DNA from 3 places in the Cobetia sp. 1AS1 genome. Region 1 is predicted to be linked to each of the others. Evidence: predicted binding sites of a transcription regulator. Region 1 holds the regulator's gene; each other region holds the start of a gene.
What was found. The regulator PhoB, encoded in region 1, activates phosphate uptake and scavenging genes when phosphate is short. The targets are predictions, from matches to a motif close to TGTCATANNNNTGTCANA.

Region 1 (7,498 bases):
GCTGAGCTGGCTTGTCGCTGAGCTGGCTTGTCGCTGAGCTGGCTTGTCGCTGAGCTGGCTTGTCGCTGAGCTGACTCGTCGCTAGGTTGGCTTGTCGCTGAGCTGACTCGTCGCTAGGTTGGCACGTCGCTGAAATAGCCGCAGCGTCGTCTGATTGACCAAACGAAACGCCCCGCAGTCGCCTCCTGTCGAGGTGGCTGCGGGGCGTTCTGCGTTGGGCTGGCGTCCGGGTCAGATCATCACTGATTCAGCCCATCACTGGGCTAGCGCACTGCTGGCCTGGGGAGCGCTCGCCTGACAGGCGCGCTCGTCGGGGAAGTGACAGCGGAAGCGCGCACCCTCGCCGGGGTGGCTGTCGATCTCCAGATGGCCCTGATGGCGAATCAGCACATGCTTGACGATGGCAAGCCCGAGGCCGGTGCCTCCCGTGGCGGTGCTGCGGCCCTTGTCGATGCGGTAGAAGCGCTCGGTCAGGCGCGGCAGGTGCACCGGGTCGATGCCATCCCCATCATCTTCCACCTCGACCAGCAGGCCCTGGTCATCCGCCTTCCAGCGCAGGGTGATATGGCAGTCTTCGGGGGTGTAGCGCACCGCATTGAAGACCAGATTCGAGATCGCGCTGCGCAGTTCCTGCTCCTCACCGCGCAGTGACAGGCTGGCATCGGCCTCGATGGAGAAGGTGTGGCGCCCCTGGGACAGGCCTTCGGCGTCATCGCGGATATGGCCGAGCAGGGCACTCATGTCGATGCAGCGACCGTTGTCGGACAGTTCGTCGGTTTCCAGGCGTGACAGGGTCAGCAGGTCTTCGACCAGGTGCTGCATGCGGTCGGTCTGGCTCTGCATCTGGCCCAGTCCACGCTGCCAGCGCGGTGGCAGGTCATCGGCGTAATCGGAGTAGGTCTCGAGATAGCCGGCCAGTACCGTCAGCGGCGTGCGCAGCTCATGGGAGACATTGGCCACGAAGTCGCGGCGCATCTCTTCCAGGCGATAGAGGCGGGTGACGTCACGCAGCATGACCAGACGCTCGTTGTCACCGAACAGGGTGATGGAGATCTGCAGCGTCAGGTTGTCAGACAGCGGCGACTGGAGTGTCAGCGGCTCGCGGTAGGCCAGCCGATTGAAGTAGTCGATGAAGACGGGGTCACGCAGATAGTTGGTGATGTGCTGGCCGCGGTCGTGGCTGGCCTTGAGACCGACCAGCTGCTCGGCAGCGCTGTTCCACCATTCCATGTCACCGTGGTTGTCCAGCATCACCAGGCCGTCGCGCATGGCCTCGGAGGATTCCTGGATACGGTTGAGGATGCTGCGCAGTCGCTCCTGAGCCTGACGCTGGCCCTTCTGGTAGCGGTAGAGACGATCGAGCAGGTCTCCCCAGACGCCATCGCCGGGCGGCGGCTCTTCATGGGGATTGGTGATCAGCCAGGTGTAGAGGCTCTTCAAGTGCTTGAGATGGACGAACAGATACAGCGAAAGACCCAGCGCCAGGCCCCAGCCCAGATGGCCCAGCAGGCCACCGATCAGGCCGAAGCCACCGGCAAGGTAGCCGAGGCGCCATAGCTCGTTGGTCCAATAGCGCATGAATCCCTCAGGCCTGAGCGCTGAAGCGGTAACCGGTGCCGCGGACGGTCTGGATCAGATGCTGATGGCCTGTGCCCAGCGCCTTGCGCAGGCGACGGATGTGCACGTCCACGGTGCGCTCCTCGACATAGACGTTGCCGCCCCATACCTGGTCGAGCAGCTGGCTGCGCGTGTAGGCACGCTCCTGATGCGTCATGAAGAACTGCAGCAGGCGATATTCGGTCGGGCCGACATCCAGCGAGTTGCCGTGGGCGGTGACGCGGTGGCTGGCCGGGTCGAGCATCAGGCCTTCGACTTCCACCGCCTCCTCGACCCCCTTGGGAGTGGTGCGACGCAGCACGGCCTTGAGACGGGCGACCAGCTCGCGCGGCGAGAAGGGCTTGGTGATGTAGTCGTCGGCACCGGCTTCCAGGCCTTGAATCTTGTTGTCTTCCTCGCCCTTGGCGGTCAACAGGATGATCGGCAGCTCCGAGGTGGTCTCGTCACGCTTGAGACGCCGCGCGAGCTCCAGGCCACTGGTGCCCGGCATCATCCAGTCCAGCAACAGCAGATCGGGCTTTTCATCGACGACGATGGCGTGGGCGTCCTGGGCATTGTCTGCCTCCAGCACGCGGTAATCCGCCATTTCGAGGGCAACGGCGATCATCTCGCGAATCGAGGATTCATCGTCGACAATCAGTACGGTCTTGGAGCTCATCGCTAGATCCCATGCAGCAGTCGGCGCACGCGCCAGAATGACAAGTCGATGACGATTACAACCCGCTTATATGACAACGAGATGACAACTGCCAGCATGGCAGCTTGCACGCAAGCCTGCCAGCCGCCTTGGAGGCGCGGCAGGCAGGCATGAACCGTGGGCTGGGGAGCAATAGAGGGCAGGGGTTGCTTTAAATTAAATAATACTAATGTTTATGCAGGAGTCAGCTCATCGGCCAGGTCGCCAGGGCGATACCGGCGAAGATCAGCAGACCCGTCCAATGATTGTTGAGGAAGGCCTGGAAGCAGGGCGCACGCTCACGCTCCCGGATCAGACGTTGCTGCCAGACGAAGGTGACGGCGGCGGCAGCCAGCCCCAGCCAGTAGAAGATGCCCAGCGCCAGCTGCAGGCCGATGCCGATCAACACCGCCAGCATGCCCAGCTGCAACAGGCCGATCATCAGCTTGTCGGCACGCCCGAACAGCACGGCGGTGGACTTGATGCCCACCTTGAGGTCGTCGTTGCGATCGACCATCGCGTAGGCGGTGTCGTAGGCCACCGTCCACATCAGGTTGGCCGCGAACAGCCACCAGCCGTAGGTCGGTACCTCCTCCAGCGTCGCGGCGAAGGCCATTGGAATCGCCCAGCCGAAGGCGGCGCCCAGCACTACCTGAGGCAGATGATGGAAGCGCTTCATGAACGGATAGCTGGCCGCCAGCAGCACGGCGACGATCGACAGCAGCACCGTGGTCAGGTTGGTGAAGCACACCAGCACGAAGGCGGCCGCGACCAGCCCCCCGAACAGCGTCAGCGCCTCGCGTTCCGAAATGCGACCCGAGGTCAGCGGCCGATCACGCGTGCGCTCGACATGCTTGTCCCAATGGCGGTCGGCGTAGTCGTTGATGACGCAGCCGGCGGCGCGCATAAGATAGACCCCGGCGATGAAGATCAGCAGGGTCGTGCGCTCGGGAATGCCATCTGCCGCCAGCCACAGTGCCCATAGGGTCGGCCACATCAGCAGCCAGGTGCCGATGGGGCGGTCCAGCCGTGTCAGGGCGAGGTAGTCGGCCAGTCTGGAAGGACGCGAAGCGGCGGAAGTGGATGACGCGGTCATCATGGCTCCTGGGCGGGTGGTAGTGGGCAAGGGAAGAGAGAAACGAGGCCAGTCGGCCAGCAAGGCTCAGGCCAGCTGCAGCGCGTGCTGGAAGGCCGGTGTGAAGCCCTCCTGCACCAGCACCTTGAAGCGGCCATGCGAGAACATCGAGCGGCGCATCCACAGGCTGGTGGTGCGGGCCAGCGGCCTGGGGCTCGAAAGCACCAGCGGGGCGCGGCTGACATCGATGGCGCTGCGGGTCAGGTCGGGCTGGCGAAACAGCCAATGGCCCAGCGAGCGCTCGCCCAGCGTCGAGAGGCGATGGCCGTGGGCCAGGTCCAGCGCCGCCAGCGAGCGTGCGATCACCCATGGCGTATCGCCATGACAGAGTGCCACTTCGCGTCGCCAGACATGCCGGCGTGGGCCGATGCCCAGCAGGCGTGCCTCGTCCAGCCGCGCGGGGCCGGTGTCCTGCAGCAGCAGGCGCACGCGCAGGCCCTGGATGGGCTGGCCATCGCGTTCATCCTGCTGCTGCATGGCGCTGGCAAGACGCTGGGTCAGCGAGTCCGTCGAGGAGAGCCACGCCCACCAGCCGGCCGGCATGACACCTTGCAGCGCGGCAGCCGGCTGCCAATGACGGCGCACCGTCGCCGAAGCAGCGGGCATGACGCGCGTGGGTGAAGGCCAGCGAGGCGCAGGCTGGCACAGGGGTTCGGCTGACGAATGAGGCGCCTCACAGGTGGAGGTCTGTGGCGTGAGCGCTGCGCGATGAGGCTCGCCTGCTGGGCATCGGACCACGGTGAATTCCCTGTCAGGATGACGAAATGGCGAGTCTAGCATGGCCGGGCGGCAAGGCCTCCCGCTCAGGCATGCCTGCACTGCTGGCGGGCTGGTATGCTGGGCGCATTCATCGGCGTTCATGACGGACGCTGCTGGCGCTCTTTCATCAGCGCTTCCCTCGGATCGATCTCAGGAGATGGTGCCATGCGCGACCCTCGCACCCTTGTCATCATTGGTACCGGCATGGCGGGCATTGGTCTGGCGCGCGCGCTGCGTGCGCGTGACAAGGACAGCCGGCTGATCCTCATCAGCCAGGATAGCGGCCACGATTACGCCAAGCCCATGCTGTCCACCGCCTTCGCCAAGAAGATGTCGGCCACCGACCTGTCGCGTCAGGCGCCGGTGGCGCTGGTGGACGAGCTGAATGCCGAGCTGCGTACCCATCAACGCGTCACCGCCATCGACGGTGATGCCCGCCAGCTATGGCTGGGCGAGGAGTGTCTGGCCTATGACGAGCTGGTGCTGGCACTCGGCGCCGCGCCGCGTCGTCCCTTCCCCGTCGCCGCGGAAGTGGCCTCACGCGTGCAGAGCATCAATGACCTCGACGACTATGCGGCCTTCTGCGCGACGCTGGCGAAGGCCCGCGAGCGCGGGGAAGACGGGCACGTGGTGATTGTCGGTGCCGGACTGGTCGGCTGTGAATACGCCAATGATCTGACGGCGGCCGGCCACCCCGTCACGCTGGTCGCGCCGGAGGAAACTCCGCTGGATGGGCTGCTGCCGCAAGCGCTGGGGCAGCGTCTGGGCGCGGCGCTGGATGGGCTCGGTGTGACGCGTCGCCAGGGCGAGATGGTCGAGACCATCGCCGCAAGCTCGGGCGAGGAGGCCGAGCGTCAGGCCGCGCCGGTCGAGGTGCGACTGCAGAGCGGTCGTCGCCTGACGGGCTCCGTGGTTCTGCTGGCCACCGGGCTGGCGCCGCGTATTCGTCTGGCGCAGGCCGCGGGCCTAAGCGCCGGTGGTGACGGCATCCGTGTCGACCGCCACCTGGCCACCTCCCAGCCGCATATCTGGGCGCTGGGCGATTGCGCCAGTGTCGAGGGCGTCAATGCCATGTATGTCCAGCCGCTGCAGATGGCTGCGCGCACCCTGGCGGCCAACCTGTGTGGCGAGCCGAGCGTGCTCGACTGGAAGGCGTGGCCGGTGCTGGTCAAGACACCGGCCTTGCCGGTGGTGGCCTATCCGCCGCGTTCGGCCGTGGCGCGCTGGGAAATCAACGGTGAAGGCGATGACCTCGAAGCGCGTGCACTGGATATGAACGAACGCTTGATTGGATATGCGTTGACAGGCGCCGCCGTTCGCAGGAAAGTCGAGCTAGCGCGGCAGGCGCCGCCGTTGCTAGGCTAGGCGATGCCATGATCGATGGTCGTAAATCCCTTGCTGCCAGCGCGGTCAGGCACGATAGTGAATGCTCCGTCAGACATGATGCTCAGCGGGCGTCGTCTGACAGATTGCTGCCATCGACAGGTTTGATACGGCAAAGCTTGCCGGGAGCGGATTGCGTCGCCGCCATACGCCACCGCTAGCAAGTGCAAGAACAACAATGGAAACGGCGGCTTGGCCGCCCGTGCAGAATGCCAAACCAGGAGGGCTTTTCATGCGCAAGCCAGAACTCGCTGCGGCCATCGCCGAGCGTGCGGATCTATCCAAGGACAAGGCCAGTCAGGTACTGAACGTGATTCTCGACGAGATCACTCATACCGTGGCCAAAGGCAATGACGTCTCACTGATCGGTTTCGGGTCATTCACCGTGCGCCAGCGTGCGGCGCGTACCGGCAAGAACCCTCAGACAGGCAAGCCGCTGACCATCCCGGCCAGCAAGACCGTTGCCTTCAAACCCGGCAAGTCGTTGAAGGATGCAGTGACCAAGTAACCTCGGCTCGTGCTTCAGCGCAGACCCGGGGTGGCTGTCGTCATGGCTTTCAATCGTCGTCATCAAAAGCCCTGTCGGCTGTCATGCTGATGCCACCGGTTCCGCCCTGCGGGGCCGGTGGCATTTTCATATGGCCTGCGTGACCGACGCTTCGCGATTCAAGGAATGACACCATGAAGCTCAAGATATTGCTGTGGGTGCTGGGTCTGCTGCTCAAGCGGGCCTTCAAGCGTGACCCCGAATTTCGTGCCGAGCTGGAAAAGCGTCCGCTGGACTGGGGCGTCGCGACCGAAGACATGAGCATCGCGCGTCACTACCGCATGTCCCACGCGGGCGTCACCACCGGCAGTGGCCTGCCGGTGGATACCGAGCTTGAGCTGCGCTTCGCCGATAGTGACAGTGCGGTGGCCTTCCTGCTCAAGCCCTCGCCGCGTGCCTTCCTGCAAGGTCTGATGGACCAGCGCGTGCGGCTGGTCGGCGATTCGGCCCAGCTCAACCGCTTGCAGTCATTGCTCAAGCGCATTCGCTGAACGACCCTGTGCCGTGCCTGCATGAACGAAAGACGCCCCGCTGAGAGAATCAGCGGGGCGTTGTTTTGTCACGAGCAGTTGTCGCGAGCCTTTCTTGCGAGCCTTTCTTGCGAGCCTTTACTTGCGAGGGGCTGTTCGAGAAGACCCTCTCAACTTCCTCGAGGCGTCACAGCAACTGCTTGAGGCCCGGAATGCCTTCGAGCACCTGGTCGACCACGCCATCGCCGGCTTCTTCGCGCGCATAGCTCAGTGTCTCATCGGCCACGCCGCGCGCCTGGTCCATGTTCAGGTCCAGCCCCATCAGCTTCTGGCCCAGTTCCAGCGCACCGCCACCGCTGCCGCCGGTGAAGGCGCTGACGGCGCCCATCAGGCCGCCCATGAGGCCACCGCCACCGGACTCGGCGGCTTCCTCGCCTGCGCTGCCGATCAGGCCTTCCGCCCCCGGGATGGCGCCCAGCAGTGAGGCGGCCGGGCCATCCGGCCCCTGCTCACGCACGAACTTGAGAACCATGCCGACCGCCTGCTCGGCGATTTCCGGTGACAGCCCGAGGGAGCCAGTGACGCGTTCGATAAGAGGATGCATCGGTATTCTCCATGAAAGCCAATGAGGTCAGGAGTCTTCAGAGTGGCACGTCGCGGCGATTCGACATTCGACGCGCCCGCCAACGCTTGCATGCGCCATGGCTCTCGGACACGGCAGAACGGGGTGTTATGCTAGCGATATAAATCTAAAGTCTAATGCGCTGCCCGGCGCCCTGGTCACGGAACACTTCATGACACGCTCTCTCCTGGACTCCCTCATGCACTCCCTGCGTCGTCTGTGGACGCTGGATGCCTTCAGCTATTCGCTACGCATGTTGATCGCGCTGGGTGGCGTGATGGCGGTGGGG
Region 2 (7,498 bases), on a different contig from region 1:
TGGCCGATGCCCGCGGCTATGATCGCCAGCGCATGGACGACTTCGCCATCGAATCGCTCAGGCGCGCCATGACGGCGACTGAGTCGGGGGATATCGCACCGGAAATCGCCGCCGTCACGGTCAAGAGCCGCAAGGGCGAGAGCGTGGTCGAGCAGGACGAGCAGCCCTTCCAGGCCAATCTCGACAAGATTCCCACCCTGCGCCCGGCCTTCGCCAAGGACGGCACCATCACCGCCGCCAACGCCAGCTCCATCTCCGACGGCGCCTCGGCGCTGGTGCTGACGCGCCGTGATGAAGCCGAACGACGCGGGCTGGCCGTCAAGGCGCGTATCCTCGGTCACAGCACCCACTCCCAGCACCCCAGCGAATTCACGCTGGCGCCCATCGGGGCCATCGACACGCTGATGAAGCGCCTGGAGTGGACCACAGAAGACGTCGACCTGTTCGAGATCAACGAGGCCTTCGCGGTGGTCACCCTGCTGGCGATGGACGCCCACGACATCCCGCATGACAAGGTCAATGTCTTCGGCGGCGCCTGCGCCCAGGGGCACCCGGTGGGCTCCACCGGCTCGCGCATCATCGTCACCCTGATCAACGCGCTGGAACGCCGCGGCAAGAAGCGCGGCATCGCGGCGCTGTGCATCGGTGGCGGTGAAGCCACCGCGATCGCCGTCGAACTGGAAGACTGATCCGCCAGCAGACACTGAGCCAACCTGATGCTTGAAACGACACGAGGCCCGGATCATTGATCCGGGCCTCGTGTCGTCGTGCGGCCTGCGATGCTCTCAGGCAGCGATCAGGGGCTCAGCCTTTCGAGCCCTGACGCTGGCGCCGCTTAGCCATAGCGACCGGTGATGTAGTCCTCGGCCTTCTTGGTATTCGGGTTGGAGAACATGGTCTTGGTGTCGTTGTACTCCACCAGCTCACCCATGTGGAAGAAGGCGGTGTAATCGGCGACACGTGCCGCCTGCTGCATGTTGTGCGTCACGGTGACGATGGAGAACTGGGTCTTCAGCTTGTCCATCAGGTCTTCGATTGTCGCGGTGGAGATCGGGTCGAGTGCCGAGGTCGGCTCATCCATCAGGATGACGTCCGGCTTGACCGCGATGGCACGCGCGATGCACAGACGCTGCTGCTGACCACCGGACAGCGAGGTGCCCGGCTGGTCGAGAATATCCTTCACTTCTTCCCACAGACCCGCATCACGCAGCGCGCTCTCGACCAGATCATCCTTGTCGGCGCGACGGCTGACCAGGTCGTGCATGGTCGGCGCGTAGGCGATGTTGTCGTAGATGGACTTGGGGAACGGGTTCGGCTTCTGGAACACCATGCCGACGCGACGACGCAATGCCACTTCATCCATGTTGCGCGCGTTGACGTCACGGCCATCCATCTCGACCAGACCTTCGATGCGCACGCTGCGGATCAGGTCATTCATGCGGTTCAGGCAGCGCAGGAAGGTCGACTTGCCACAGCCGGACGGGCCGATCAGGGCGGTGACGTTCTTCTGGAAGACATCGATGTTGATGTTCTTCAACGCCTTCTTCTCGCCGTACCACAGGTTGAGGTCTTCCACGCGAATGGCCAGCTCGTGGTTGGCATCTTCGTTGATGACGACCGGGCTACCGGGACGAGTGGCGGCGGCAGGCTTGGCGGGAGTGGCGACGGTGCTGTTCATGTCTCGTATTCCTTGATGAGTCGTGGGCCAGGGCTAAGGGTGGAAGGCGACCGGCCAATCGGCGGGCCGCCTCGCAGCTGCCTACCAGCGACGCTCGAATTTCTTGCGCAGCATCACGGCTGCGGCATTGAGTAGGATCAGCACTGACAGCAGCACCAGGATGCCCGCCGCAGTACGTTCAACATAGGCCTGCTCCGGCTCGCCCGCCCAAGTGAATATCTGGGCCGGCAGCACGGTGGCAGCCTGGGTGATGGCGGTCGGCGCATCCGGAATGAAGGCCACCATGCCGACGATGATCAACGGCGCGGTCTCGCCCATCGCCTGTGCCAGGCCGATGATGGAACCGGTCAGGATTCCCGGCAGTGACAGCGGCAGCACGTGATCACGCACCACCTGCCAGCGGGAGCAGCCGACGCCGAAGGCGGCCTGACGAATGGTGTCCGGTACGCTGCGCAGCGCCGAGCGCGTGGTGATGATGATCACCGGCAAGGTCATCAGACCCAGCGTCAGACCACCGACCAGCGGGGAGGAACGCGGCATGCCGAAGAAGTTGATGAAGATCGCCAGACCCAGCAGACCGAACAGGATCGACGGCACCGCCGCCAGGTTGTTGATGTTGATCTCGATGGCCTGGGTGAAGCGGTTGTCCGGAGCGAACTCCTCCAGATAGACCGCCGTCAGCACGCCGACCGGGAAGGCGAAGGCCAGCGTGACCAGCAGCGTCAGGATCGTGCCCATCGCGGCCGACCAGATACCGGCGTATTCCGGCAACTTCGAATCACCGGTGGTGAAGAAGTTGATGTTGAACTTGAGCTCGGCCGTACCGTTCTCGAGCATGCGGTCCAGCACGGCGGTCTGCTTGGGCTTCAGGTGTGACTTGTGGCCCTTGAGGTACTGATCGACCTGGTCATCGGCGATCACCCAGCGGTCGATCGTCTGTCCCATCAGGCTGGCGTCAGCGGCCATGTCACGCGGCAGCTGGCGCAGCCAGCCGCGGCTGACCAGATCACGCACGTCTTCTTCCACCGCTGCCAGCGGGATTTCCTGCGACTGCTCGCTGTAGGTGACCGGCACGTGCAGTTCTGCCTGCTGGAAGGCCGGGTAGCCGCGCATGACCATGTCGCCGATGAAGACCACCAGGAAGGTGGCGGCCAGGGCGAGTGCGCCCATGGACATGAATTTCAGGCGCTTGGTGCGGCGATGACGGCCCTTCAGCTGGGCCGAGATATCGTCGAATGAATGGCTCATGTCTAGTCTCGGCCTCAGAGGTTGTTGGCGCTGTACTTCTCACGGAAGCGGCGGATCAGGACCACCGAGACCATGTTCAGCAGCAGAGTGACAACGAACAGCACCAGACCCAGCGCGAAGGCCGACAGTGTCTCGGCACTCGCGAATTCCTGGTCGCCGGTCAACGCGGCAACGATGCGCACCGTGACGGTGGTCATGTCTTCCAGCGGGTTGGCGGTCAGGTTCGGACGCATGCCCGCCGCCATCACCACGATCATCGTCTCGCCGAGGGCGCGTGACATGGCCAGCAGAGACGCGGAGATGATGCCCGGCAGAGCCGCCGGCAGGATGACGTTGCGGATGGTCTCGCCGTGGGTCATGCCCAGCGCCAGAGAGCCCTGACGCATGGTGTCCGGCACGGAGGTGATGACGTCATCGGACAGTGAGGAGATGAACGGAATGATCATGATGCCCATGACCAGCCCCGGCGCCAGCGCGTTGTTGTAGGACGCCTCGATGCCCAGCGGCGAGAAGATGTCGACGATCAGCGGCGCGACGGTGATGGCGGCGAAGAAGCCGTAGACCACGGTCGGGATACCGGCGAGCACTTCCAGCACCGGCTTGGCGACGGTACGCACGCTCTCGGGGGCGAACTCCGCCATGTAGACCGCGGCGAGCAGACCGATGGGAATGGCCACCAGCATCGCGATCAGGGTGATCATGAAGGTACCGGCGAACAGCGGTACGGCACCGAAGTTGGCGGTGCTCTCGACACCTTCACCACGGCCAGCGGCCATCTGGAAGCTGTTGCCCGGATCCCAGGTGGTGCCGGTGATGAAGGTCCAGAAGCTTTCCATCTGGAAGAAGCGGATGGCCTCGAAGATGATCGAGACCAGAATGCCGAACGTCGTGACGATGGAGATCATCGCCGCGCCGATCAACACATAACGAATGAGGGTCTCGATGGCATTGCGCGCATGGAAATCAGGCTTCACCAGGGCGAGGCCGATGACCAGGCCGACGGCTGCGACGACCAGACTGGCGATCAGCAGCTGCATGCCTTCGATATCGATATCTGCGGTGGCAATCGCAACGACGGCTGCCAGACCGACCAGCAGAGCAGGCCCTGCGCTGGAGATTGCCGTGAACCAGCCGTACTGATCCGGCTGGGCGTACATTTCAGCACCGCTGGCACGCACACGCTGTGCCTTGCTGCGGCCGCTGAAGAAGGCCACCAGGCCAGCCAGCGCCACGATGCCTATGAAGAAGAGAAAGATCTGCTGAGTCTGCATCTTTCGGGTCCCGGAGTCGCGTTGTTCACAGGGGGAAGGCTTCATGCCTTGCGAAACCCTGCGACCAGTCAAGCAAACGGGCCGGCTGCCAAGGGCAACCGGCCGCGTCAGAGGGTCAGCTGCATTGCTTACTTCTGGAGATCGGCCAGAGTCAGCTTGGTGCGCTCAGCGACCTGCTCGCGAAGCATGGCGCGCTCTTCCTTCGGCAGCGGGATCAGACCGATGCCCTTCAGGTAGCCCAGCTCACCGATCATCTTCTCGCTCATGAACAGGTCGTTGTAGGCCTGCTGAGCCGGCACGTCATCCTTGTGCTGGTTCTTCACGTAGTAGAACAGGGAGCGGGAGACCGGGTACTCGCCAGAGGAGATGGCATCGGCTTCCGGCTGCACGCCATCGATGGAAGCACCGACGACCTTGTCAGCATTCTCTTCGAGGAAGGAGTAGCCGAAGATACCGAAGGCTTCGGTGTTCTCGACCAGCTTCTGGATGATCAGGTTGTCATTCTCGCCGGCAGCGATGTAGTGACCGTCCTGACGGATGTTGGTGTAACCCTCACCGCCGTAGCCTTCCATCTCTTCGGTGGAGACTTCCATCACCAGCTCTTCGAAGGCGTCACGAGTACCGGAAGTGGAAGGCGGCCCGTAGACGGTGATCTTGCGGTCCGGCAGGGAGGAGTCGATCTCGGACCACTTGGTGTAGGGGTTGTCGACCAGCTTGCCGTCGACCGGCACCTGAGCGGCGACCGCCAGGGTGATCTGCTCACGGGTCAAGTCGATGCTGCCATCGCGGACAGACTGGGCGAAGGCGATACCGTCGAAGCCGATCATGGCTTCGGTGATATCGGTCACGCCGTTCTCTTCACAGCGCTCGAATTCAGACGTCTTCATGCGACGAGAGGCGTTGGTGATGTCCGGAGTGCTGTCACCGACACCTTCACAGAACAGCTTCATGCCGCCGCCGGAACCGGTGGATTCGATGACCGGAGTCGGGAAATCGCTGGTGGCACCCAGCTCTTCAGCGACGTAGCTGGAGAACGGATAGACCGTGGAAGAACCCACGATGCGCAGCTGTTCACGGGCTTCTGCAGCACCAACTGATGCAGCGATGACAGCCACTGCGAGACCGGACTTGAGGAACGCCTTCATGCCTGAAACTCCTTGCGATAGGAATGAGCCAGTGAGGTGGCTTCTTGTCTACAGGGAGTACCTTGCCAAGCATTCATGACAACTGTGTGACAGTCGCCGGCTCAAGCCTTTCTCAGTCGGGCGGCGTCTCATGGCGCGCCAGGGCGCGGCGCCCTGCCAGCACCCGCAGCAGAATATTGCTGACCAGCGCCGTGCCCAGCATGCCGAGAATCATCGGCCACAGGCTGTCCATCGCCAGACCTGCGATCAGCATGCCGATCACGGCGCCACTGGCAAACTGCATGCTGCCGATCAGCGCATTGGCCGTGGCACTGATGCGCGGGAAATACTCCAACGCCGAGGAGATCGCGTTGGGCGCCACCATGCCGTTGGCCCCGACGAACACCATCAGCAGCGGCGCGATGACGTAGAGCAGGTCCAGCCCCAGTGCCAGCGCCGATACCAGCAGGATGGCGGCAGACAGCTGGATACCGATGCCGATGCGCAACAGACGCGGCGGCGACAGGCGTGACAGCAGGCGCACGTTGAGACGGTTGGCGGTGAACATGAACAGGATGTTGGCGCCGAACAGCACCGGGTACCAGGCCGCCGTCACTCCGAAATGCTGCATATAGACGTAGGGCGACGCGGTGATGAAGGCGAACATGCCACCGAAGCCCATCGCCTGCGTCAGCGCATAGCCCATCGCCGGCCCGTGGCGCAGCACGCTGGCATAGTCACGCGCGACCTGCAGGAGACTGGCCGGCGGCTCGTCCGCCTCGCGCTTGCGTCGGGTCTCGGGCAAGCGCAGCGGCAGCACTATCAACAGGAAGGCGGCATAGGCGGCCAGGAAGGCGAAGATCAGCCACCAGCCCGCCATGCCCAGCAGCAGACTGCCGATGGCAGGCGCGATCAAGGGCGCCAGCATCATGATCACCGCGACGGTGGACAGCACCTTGGCCGCCTCGCGGCCACTGAAGCAATCGCGCACGATCGCCGAGGAATTGACCACCGAGGCACCGCCGCCCAGCGCCTGCAGGAAGCGCAGCGCATAGAGCCCCTCGAGACTCTCGACCTGGGTGATGGCCAGACTCGCCAGCAGGAAGACGAAGATGCCTGACAGCAGGACCGGCTTGCGCCCGATACGGTCTGACAGCGGGCCGAAGATCAACTGCCCCAGCGAGAAGCCGAGCAGGAAGACCGACAGCGACAGCTCCGTATGGTGCACCGTGGTCGCCAGGTCTTCTGCCATGGCCGGCAGTGCCGGCAGATAGGCATCGATGGCCAATGGAGCCAGGGCCGTATTGGCCGCGACCAGCAAGGCCAACTGACGGGTTTGACGCTTGTCCACATCCCCTCCTGCAATCGTTTGTCGATGGTATGTCCACGTGCCGAAAACGCCACGTCCTTGCCGTCAGATGACGACAGTGGGCGCGCCGCCGCACAATTGATACAGTTGACCTACACAGGTGACGAATGTCACATCACGCTGATGAAATCCCCGCGGATCATCCACTTGGGGCGACCGGCCCGAGATGTCTTCACAGCCGGCAGTCGTGGGTGCACACTCGGTGGCAGCGCTCGCTCCGGCGGCCCCCTGCCCTTCACCTCTTGCCTTATTCATGAGGGCCACTCACCCCTTCGGGTGGCTCACGCTCAGTACAGGAAACTCTTGCATGGCACAGGACAAGCTCTCCCAACTCAAGGAAATGACCACCGTCGTCGCCGACACCGGTGACCTCGAGGCCATTCGTCGCTTCGCGCCCACTGATGCTACCACCAACCCGTCACTGATCCTGCAGGCCGCTCAGGACCCGTCACGTCGCGAGCGCCTGACCGAAGTCGCGCGCAAGGCCACCGACATCGATGATGCCGTCGATGCCGTGGCCGTGGATATCGGTACCGAGATCGCCGGCCTGGTGCCGGGTTATGTCTCCACCGAGGTCAGCGCCCGTCTGTCCTTCGATGCCGACGAGACCATCCGTCGCGCGCATCGCATCATCGAGCGCTACGCCGCCAATGGCGTCGGTCAGGAACGCATCCTGATCAAGACCGCCTCCACCTGGGAAGGCATTCGCGCCGCCGAGAAGCTCGAGCGCGAAGGCATCCGCACCAACCTGACGCTGCTGTTCAGCTTCGCCCAGGCCCAGGCCTGTGCCGATGCCGGCGTGACGCTG
Region 3 (7,498 bases), on a different contig from region 1:
TCGCCTTCGCCGAAGGCCAGGTCGATGCCATGCAGGGCCTTGTAGCCATTGGGGTACTGCTTCTTGAGCTGCTTGAGCGCCAGTGTTGCCATGAGTTGTGTATCCAGAGCGGTGGCGTGACGGGCAAGTCTGTCCATCACGACGTAACGGAATCAGGGGGCTTGGGGCGAGGTATCGCGGGTCGGCGCGCGAGGTCACTTCTCGCTGTCCACCAGGCCCTTGATGAAGTAGCGCTGCATGAACAGGATCACCAGTACCGGCGGGCCCATGGCCAGCAGCGTGGTGGCGGTGACGTCCTGCCACGGCACCAGACCATCCCCGGTGGTCAGCATGCGCTTGAGGCTGACGACGATGGTCAGGTAGTCGGCATCGGTGGTGATCAACAGCGGCCACAGATACTGATTCCAGCCGTAGATGAACATGATCACGAATAGCGCCGCGATGTTGGTCTTCGACAGCGGCAGCAGGATGTCCTTGAGAAAGCGCCACGGCCCGGCGCCATCGATGCGCGCGGCCTCGACCAGTTCCGCCGGGATGGTCAGGTAGAACTGGCGCAGCAGGAAGGTCGCGGTGGCGCTGGCGATCAGCGGCAGGATCAGGCCGGCGTAGCTGTCCAGCATGTTGAGGTCGGCCACCACCTTGAAGGTCGGCAGGATGCGCACCTCCACCGGCAGCATCAGGGTGATGAAGATCAGCCAGAAGCACAGCTTGCGGAAGCGGAACTCGAAGAAGACGATCGCGTAGGCGGCCAGCACCGAGATGATGATCTTGCCGATGGCGATGCCCAGTGCCATCAGCATCGAGTTGAACAACAGGGTCATCACGTCGGCGCCGAGACTGCTGACCGGGTCTGCCAGCAGCTGGCGGTAGTTGCCCAGGCCAGCCTCGCCGACCCAGACGGGGGCGACGTTGGAGTAGAGGTCACCCATCTCGTGGGTACTGGCGCTGAAGGCGATCCAGACCGGCAGGAAGAACAGTGCGCAGCCGACGATCAGCAGGGCATGGCTTGCGATATCAAGCCCGGGGCGGTTGTAGCGCATCAGTACTGCACCTTCTTCTCGACATACTTGAACTGGATCAGCGTCAGCACGCCGACGATGACCATCAACAACACCGACTGGGCAGCACTCGAGCCCAGGTCCTGCCCGACGAAACCATCTTCATAGACCTTGTAGACCAGGGTGCGAGTCGAGCCGGCCGGGCCGCCCTGGGTGGTGGCATCGATGGTGCCGAAGGTCTCGAAGAAGGCGTAGACCACGTTCATCACCAGCAGGAAGAAGCTGGTCGGCGAGAGCAGCGGGAAGGTGATGGTCCAGAAACGCCGCCATGGGCCGGCGCGGTCCATCGCGGCCGCTTCCAGCAGGCTCTTGGGGATCGCCTGCAGGCCTGCGAGGAAGAACACGAAGTTGTAGCTCATCTGCTTCCAGATCGAGGCCAGCACCACCAGCAACATGGCCTGATCGCCATTGAGCTTGTGATTCCAGTCGATGCCGATGGCGGACAGCAGCTCCGGCAGAATGCCCAGCGTCGGGTCGAACAGGAATAGCCACAGCACCCCGGCCACGGCGGGCGCCACGGCGTAGGGCCAGATCAGCAGGGTCTTGTAGGCGTGTGCGCCGCGCAGCACGCGGTCGGCCAGTACGGCCAGCCCCAGCGCCAATGCCATGGCGCCGAAGGCCACCGCAAAGGAGAAATAGGTGGTCGTCCATAGTGTCGTGAGATATTCCGGCTCGCTCAGTACGCCGACGAAGTTGCTCAGCCCGGTGAATTCCCGCGAGAGCCCGAAGGCATCCTCGACATAGAAGGCCTGTTCGATGGCCTGGTAGGCCGGCCAGAAGAAGAACACGGCCACGATCAGCAGCTGAGGCGCCAGTAGTATCCAGGGCGTGATGGGGTGTCGATTGAAATGGGCCATGCAGCAGGGGTCTCGCAAGCAAGGAGGGACTGGGTGGTTCCGTCGGTAGCACGGAGTCGGCAAGCCTCGGCCGCTCCTGCGCCATCAAGCCGTGAGAGAAGGGAAAGGACACCGGATGTCGGATGCGCTTTCCGCTCTCTGGCTGGAGAAAATAGCGGGAGGGCGAGCCCGGCATGGGCCCGCCCCCGGTGTGGCGATGATCAGCCGTTGGCGCGTTCGAACTTCTCGAGCAGCGAATCGCCGCGCTTGACGGCGTTGTCGAGACCGTCCTGCACGCTTTCCTTGCCGGAGAAGATCTTCTCCAGCTCTTCATTGATCACGTCACGAATCTGCACCATGTTGCCCAGGCGCAGGCCCTTGGAGTTCTCGGTCGGCGTCGCGGAGGTCATCTGGGTGATGGCGACGTCGGTGCCCGGGTTCTCGGCGTAGAAGCCCTGTTCGCGCGTCAGCTCTGCCGCGGCAGTGGTGATCGGCAGATAGCCGGTGAACTGGTGCCAGTCGGCCTGCACTTCAGGCTTTGAGAGGTACTGGAAGAACTTGGCGACGCCCTGGTATTCCTCATCGCTGTGACCGGACAGCACCCACAGCGACGCGCCACCGATGATGGAGTTCTGTGGCGTCTCGATCACGTCGCTGTCATAGGGCAGCGGTGCCACGCCGAACTCGAAGCCCTTGGCGCTTTCCTTGACGCCGGCATAGCTGGCGGAAGAGCCCATCATCATCGCGCACTCGCCGGAGTAGAACTTGGGCGCCGCGTCATCGAAGCGACCGCCGAACACGAAGCGCTTGTCGGCCTGCCAGTCATCGAGACGCTGGATGTGGTCGACCACGGCGGTCGTGTTGAATTCAAGGCGGGTATCGGTGCCGGCGAAGCCATTGGCCTGGCTGGCGAAGGGCACGTCGTTGCGCGCCGAGAAGTTCTCCAGCATCACCCAGGACGGCCAGGTGGTGGTCAGGCCACAGCTGGCGGCGCCGGAATCGACGACCTTCTTGAGCGCGGCGCCCATCTCCTGCCAGGTCTGCGGGATGGATTCGACGCCCGCCTTGGCCAACACGTCCTTGTTGTAGTAGGTCACCGGCGTCGAGGAGTTGAACGGCATCGACAGCATCTTGCCGTCGGTATCGGTGTAATAGCCGGTGACGGCAGACAGGTAGGCGTTCGGGTCGAAGGCGGTGCCTTCCTGCGGCGCGAAGTCTGCCATCAGCTGATGCACCGGGACGATCGCGCCCTTGGCGCTCATCATGGTGGCGGTGCCGACCTCGAAGATCTGCACGATGTCCGGGCCCTTGCCGGCGCGGAAGGCGGCGATGGCGGAGGTCATGGTCTCGGAGTAGTTGCCCTTGAAGACCGGCTTGACGACGTAGTCGTCCTGGCTTGCGTTGAAGTCGGCCGCGATCTCGTCGACCTTCTTGCCGAGTCCGCCCCCCATGGCGTGCCACCACTCCACCTCGGTGGCGGCGAGGGCACTGGCGGAGGCGGAGGCGAAACCGATGGCCAGCGCGAGGCTGGCGAGGCGACGAGACGCGGTGGCAGTCGTGCGGGTGCTTGCATGATGAGTCGGGCGGCGCATGGTCAAACTCCTGAGAGGTTCCCCTGGCCAGCTTCCGCAACAAAGAAGAAGGACGCTGGCCGCTGACGATCGATGGCGACGATCAAGTGAACATTTTCTTGTTCTTTTGATGATCGTCCGAAAAGCGTAGACGACTCTATAGCGCCCGCCTTACAACTTTGTGACAGGAAGATGTTCATTCGAGCGAGGTTGAGCTTATGGCTGAATTTGTGACTGAGTTTGTGAATGAGCAGCGAGTGTGTGGCGCCGCCAGCTCGGCTCATACTGGCAAGCGAGGCGCCGGGGGTAACTCAAGTCCGGAATAAGCGGCCGGCGAGCGAGTGTGCTAGTCTTGCGCGCTGAAAATGCCTGTGGCGGAGAACGCGATGAAAGTGGTTGAAGTGAGTGCCGGTGCCCGACGTGATGCCTGTCTGGCGATGCTGTGCGCCGAAGTCCATGGCCGCGAGGGTGGTCTGGATGCGCTGGTGAGTTACGCCGGCGTGCGTGGGGTGTGGTTCGAGAATGAGATGGCGCGCCTGTTCGCGCTGGTCGACGATGCCGAGCGCATCCACTCTGCCGCGCTGCTGGTACTCGACGAGAACGCACGTGGCCTGAATCTGGCGCTGTGGGCGACGCCGACGGTGCATCGCGGTCACGACCACGGCATCGCGCTGGTCTCCCAGCTGTCCGATCACGGCCGCCTGCAGGTGCGCATCACCGACAGCTCACTGGTCAGCGTGCTGCGTCGCGCCGGCATCAACGACTGGCTGGAGGCCGAGGCCGAAGGCGATCAACCGCGCGAGCTGGTCGGCATGAATCCGGCGGCGCGTGTCGGCAACCTGGCGGCCCTCGACGCGCCGCTGCGCCTGGACCGCGAGCGCATCAAACGCTCCTTCAAGGCGCGCCCGAAGGACTTCGAGACCTACAAGAACGCCTTCGTGCGTGACCTGGAGCACTTCGCGCGTCATATCTGAGGATGAGATGACGCAAGCGAATGACATGCTCTGCCAAGACAAAGGCCCCGCTCAGTGAGCGGGGCCTTTGTGGTTCTGCGATCGGCGATCAATTCCTGTATCGATCAGGTGGGCGTCGATCAAGCGGGCGTCGGCCAGTCATCAGGCGGCGTCCTGCTGCGGGTTGGAGGCGGTGCCGTCACTCGCCATCGGCTTGCGCACGAAGGCGTCGAATTCGAAGTGGTCGACGGTCAGCATGTCGAGTACCTCGGCTTCGAAGACGCGCATGAAGTCGCCATCCTCGGCGGACAGGATGCCTGCCTCGACCGCCGCTTCGATACGCGCTTCCGGTGACAGTGCGTCGGCCGGAATCTCGCCCTTGTGGTAGGCCTTGGCCAGCGCCTTGTAGATCGGCTCGGCGCGCGGGTAGTCCTTGAGCAGCGCGTTGTAGCGGGCGAGGGCGTTGTCCTGCTGGCCTTCGTCCTGCGCGTCCCAGGTGTTGTCGGTCAGCTTGGCACGCAGGGCGGTGTCGGTGGAGACGGCGCGGGCGATCTCGCGGGTCAGGCTGTCCCTGGGCATGGCGAACTGACGGCCACGCGGCAGGGCGATCACGCGCAGGGCAGTGCCCAGCGCACGGTTGGGCAGGTTGGCGAACAGCTCATCCAGTGCCTTTTCCGCGCGGTGCAACAGCCATTGCATGCTGTAGTGGAACAGCGCCTCTTCGTGTTCGCAGGCCTCGGATTCGTGCCACTGCTTGAGCGTCAGTGACGCCAGGTAGAGGTTGGAGAGCACGTCGCCCAGGCGTGCCGACAGCATCTCGCGCGCCTTGAGGCTGGAGCCGAGGCTTGCCATGGCCGCATCGGCGGACAGCGAGAAGGCGGCGCTGAAGCGGTTGATGTGGCTGGCGTAGGGCGTGGCGACGGCGTCGAAGCCGGTGGCCTTGCCGCCGATGCCGAAGCTCTGGGTGAAGGCGCGTGCCGCGTTGCCGAAGATCAGGCCGGCATGGCGGAAGAAGGCCTTGTCGAAGGCGTTCAGGTCATCGGCGTCCTTGGCGGCCAGCTCCTCCAGCACGTAAGGATGGCAGCGGATCGCGCCCTGACCGAAGATCATCAGGTTGCGGGTCATGATGTTGGCGCCTTCCACCGTGATTGATACCGGAGTGCCGGCGTAGGCCACGCCGATGTAGTTGCGCGGGCCAAGCGTCACGCCGCGTCCGCCGTGGATGTCCATGCCGTCGGCCAGCAGCGAGCGGGCCATCTCGGTCAGCTGGCTCTTGAGGATGGCGGAGGGCACCGCCGGCTTGTGGCCGTTGTCGATCATGTTGGCGGTGTGCAGCACCGACGCCTGGCTGATGTAGTTCATCGCGGCCATGCGTGCCAGCGGCTCCTGCACGCCTTCCATCTCGGCCACCGGCAGATTGAACTGACGACGGATGCGCGCAAAGCCGGCGCTCCAGCCCAGTGCGTAGCGCGAGATGCCCGCGGAGCCGGACGGCAGAGTGATGCAGCGACCCACCGACAGACACTCGACCAGCATCTTCCAGCCCTGTCCGGCCATCTGCTCGCCACCGATCAGGTAGCTGAGCGGAATGAAGACGTCCTTGCCGAAGATCGGGCCATTCATGAACGGCGCGCCGATCGGGTGGTGACGACGGCCGATGTCCATGCCGTCGGTGTCGCGCGGAATCAGGGCACAGGTGATACCGATGTCTTCCACGTCGCCCAGCAGGTGCTCGGGGTCAAACATGCGGAAGGCCAGGCCGACCACGGTGGCGACCGGCGCCAGGGTGATCCAGCGCTTCTCGAAGTTCAGGCGAATACCGACGACTTCCTCGCCGTCATGCATGCCGCGACACACGATGCCGGTGTCCGGGATGGAGGTCGCGTCACTGCCGGCACGCGGGCCGGTCAGGCCGAAACACGGAATCTCGCGGCCATCGGCCAGACGCGGCAGGTAGTAGTTCTTCTGTTCTTCGCTGCCGTACTTGAGCAGCAGCTCGCCCGGGCCGAGGGAGTTGGGCACGCCGACGGTGACCATCAGTGTCTCGTTGACTGCCAGCTTCTGCAGCACCAGCGACTGCGCCTTGGCCGAGAAGCCCAGGCCGCCATATTCCTTGGGAATGATCATGCCGAAGAACTTCTCGCGCTTGAGAAATTCCCACAGCGCTTCGGGCAGATCGGCACGCTCACGCGCGATCTCCCAGCTGTTGGTCATGCCGCAGGCGACAGAGCATTGATCGTCGATGAAGGCCTGCTCTTCGCTGGAGATGCCGTCGTTGCGCTGTGCGGTCAGGGTGTCCCATTGCGGCTTGCCGGAAAAGAGCTCGGCGTCCCAGAACACGGTGCCGGCTTCCAGCGCCACCTTCTCGGTGTCCGAGACCTTGGGGGAGACCTTCTTGAACATCGCGAACAGGCGCGGGCTGAGCCACTTGCTGCGCAGGGCCGGCAGGCCACATACCGCGACCAGTGCCGCGCCGATCAGCAGCAGGCAACCCAGCACCGGCGCGTCGACCGCCAGGCCGACGATACCGATGATGGCGAGAACGCCGATGGCCGCGAGGGCCCCGGCTTCGCGTGCCATGACGGCCAACAGACCGGCAACGGCGACAAGGATGAGGATGAGCTGCGTCATGGCAGGATCTCCGGGTGGCGAGGGATGGTGTCTTTGCATGGCGTTTCTACAGCGTAGCAGCCATGCGTTTAGAACAGTTGTTTGAATTCTCTTCAGCGTATCCCATGTTGCCCGAACCTGCAGTACGTCCAAGGTCTAAGGTGTGCGGATTCATTCTCGAAAAGGGCAGTCGCCCGGGGGAGGCGGTCGGCGAGCGCCAGACCGGGGTGAGTGAAAGCTGTCTGACAGGCATGAAAAAGGCCCCGCAATGCGGGGCCTTGGTCGATCGATAGCGCTTGCGTGCGTGAGGTCAGACTACCTGTCGCAGGCGTTGACTCGCACGGGCTCTGGCGTTGATCAGTGCTCAGTCATTGATCAGTGCTCAGCCATTGATCGGAGCAGAGTCGATCTTGCGCTTGGCGGGCTTCTTGGCCGGCGTGCCGGGTTCGATCACGAAGTAATCGGCGTCG

Region 2: QD280_RS12355 (PstS family phosphate ABC transporter substrate-binding protein) is a predicted target of PhoB. The motif match lies at 5,417-5,434, and genes of this name have one in related genera.
Region 3: ugpB (sn-glycerol-3-phosphate ABC transporter substrate-binding protein UgpB) is a predicted target of PhoB. The motif match lies at 3,635-3,652, and genes of this name have one in related genera.

What each region holds. Positions count from the first base shown of each region.
Region 1 is NZ_JARWKU010000003.1:250,655-258,152, forward strand. Features, by position in the region: gene phoR (phosphate regulon sensor histidine kinase PhoR) at 256-1,578, opposite strand; gene phoB (phosphate regulon transcriptional regulator PhoB) at 1,586-2,275, opposite strand; gene ubiA (4-hydroxybenzoate octaprenyltransferase) at 2,499-3,389, opposite strand; gene QD280_RS08310 (chorismate lyase) at 3,456-4,034, opposite strand; gene QD280_RS08315 (FAD-dependent oxidoreductase) at 4,353-5,552, shown strand; gene QD280_RS08320 (HU family DNA-binding protein) at 5,803-6,078, shown strand; gene QD280_RS08325 (hypothetical protein) at 6,252-6,608, shown strand; gene QD280_RS08330 (DUF2780 domain-containing protein) at 6,775-7,191, opposite strand; gene yccS (YccS family putative transporter) at 7,382-7,498, shown strand, end outside.
Region 2 is NZ_JARWKU010000007.1:26,429-33,926, forward strand. Features, by position in the region: gene QD280_RS12335 (acetyl-CoA C-acyltransferase) at 1-689, shown strand, start outside; gene pstB (phosphate ABC transporter ATP-binding protein PstB) at 836-1,678, opposite strand; gene pstA (phosphate ABC transporter permease PstA) at 1,760-2,926, opposite strand; gene pstC (phosphate ABC transporter permease subunit PstC) at 2,941-4,197, opposite strand; gene QD280_RS12355 (PstS family phosphate ABC transporter substrate-binding protein) at 4,326-5,342, opposite strand; gene QD280_RS12360 (Bcr/CflA family multidrug efflux MFS transporter) at 5,455-6,672, opposite strand; gene tal (transaldolase) at 6,998-7,498, shown strand, end outside.
Region 3 is NZ_JARWKU010000004.1:57,143-64,640, forward strand. Features, by position in the region: gene QD280_RS08885 (sn-glycerol-3-phosphate import ATP-binding protein UgpC) at 1-92, opposite strand, end outside; gene ugpE (sn-glycerol-3-phosphate ABC transporter permease UgpE) at 195-1,040, opposite strand; gene ugpA (sn-glycerol-3-phosphate ABC transporter permease UgpA) at 1,040-1,915, opposite strand; gene ugpB (sn-glycerol-3-phosphate ABC transporter substrate-binding protein UgpB) at 2,116-3,486, opposite strand; gene QD280_RS08905 (hypothetical protein) at 3,852-4,439, shown strand; gene QD280_RS08910 (acyl-CoA dehydrogenase) at 4,581-7,049, opposite strand; gene betA (choline dehydrogenase) at 7,411-7,498, opposite strand, start outside.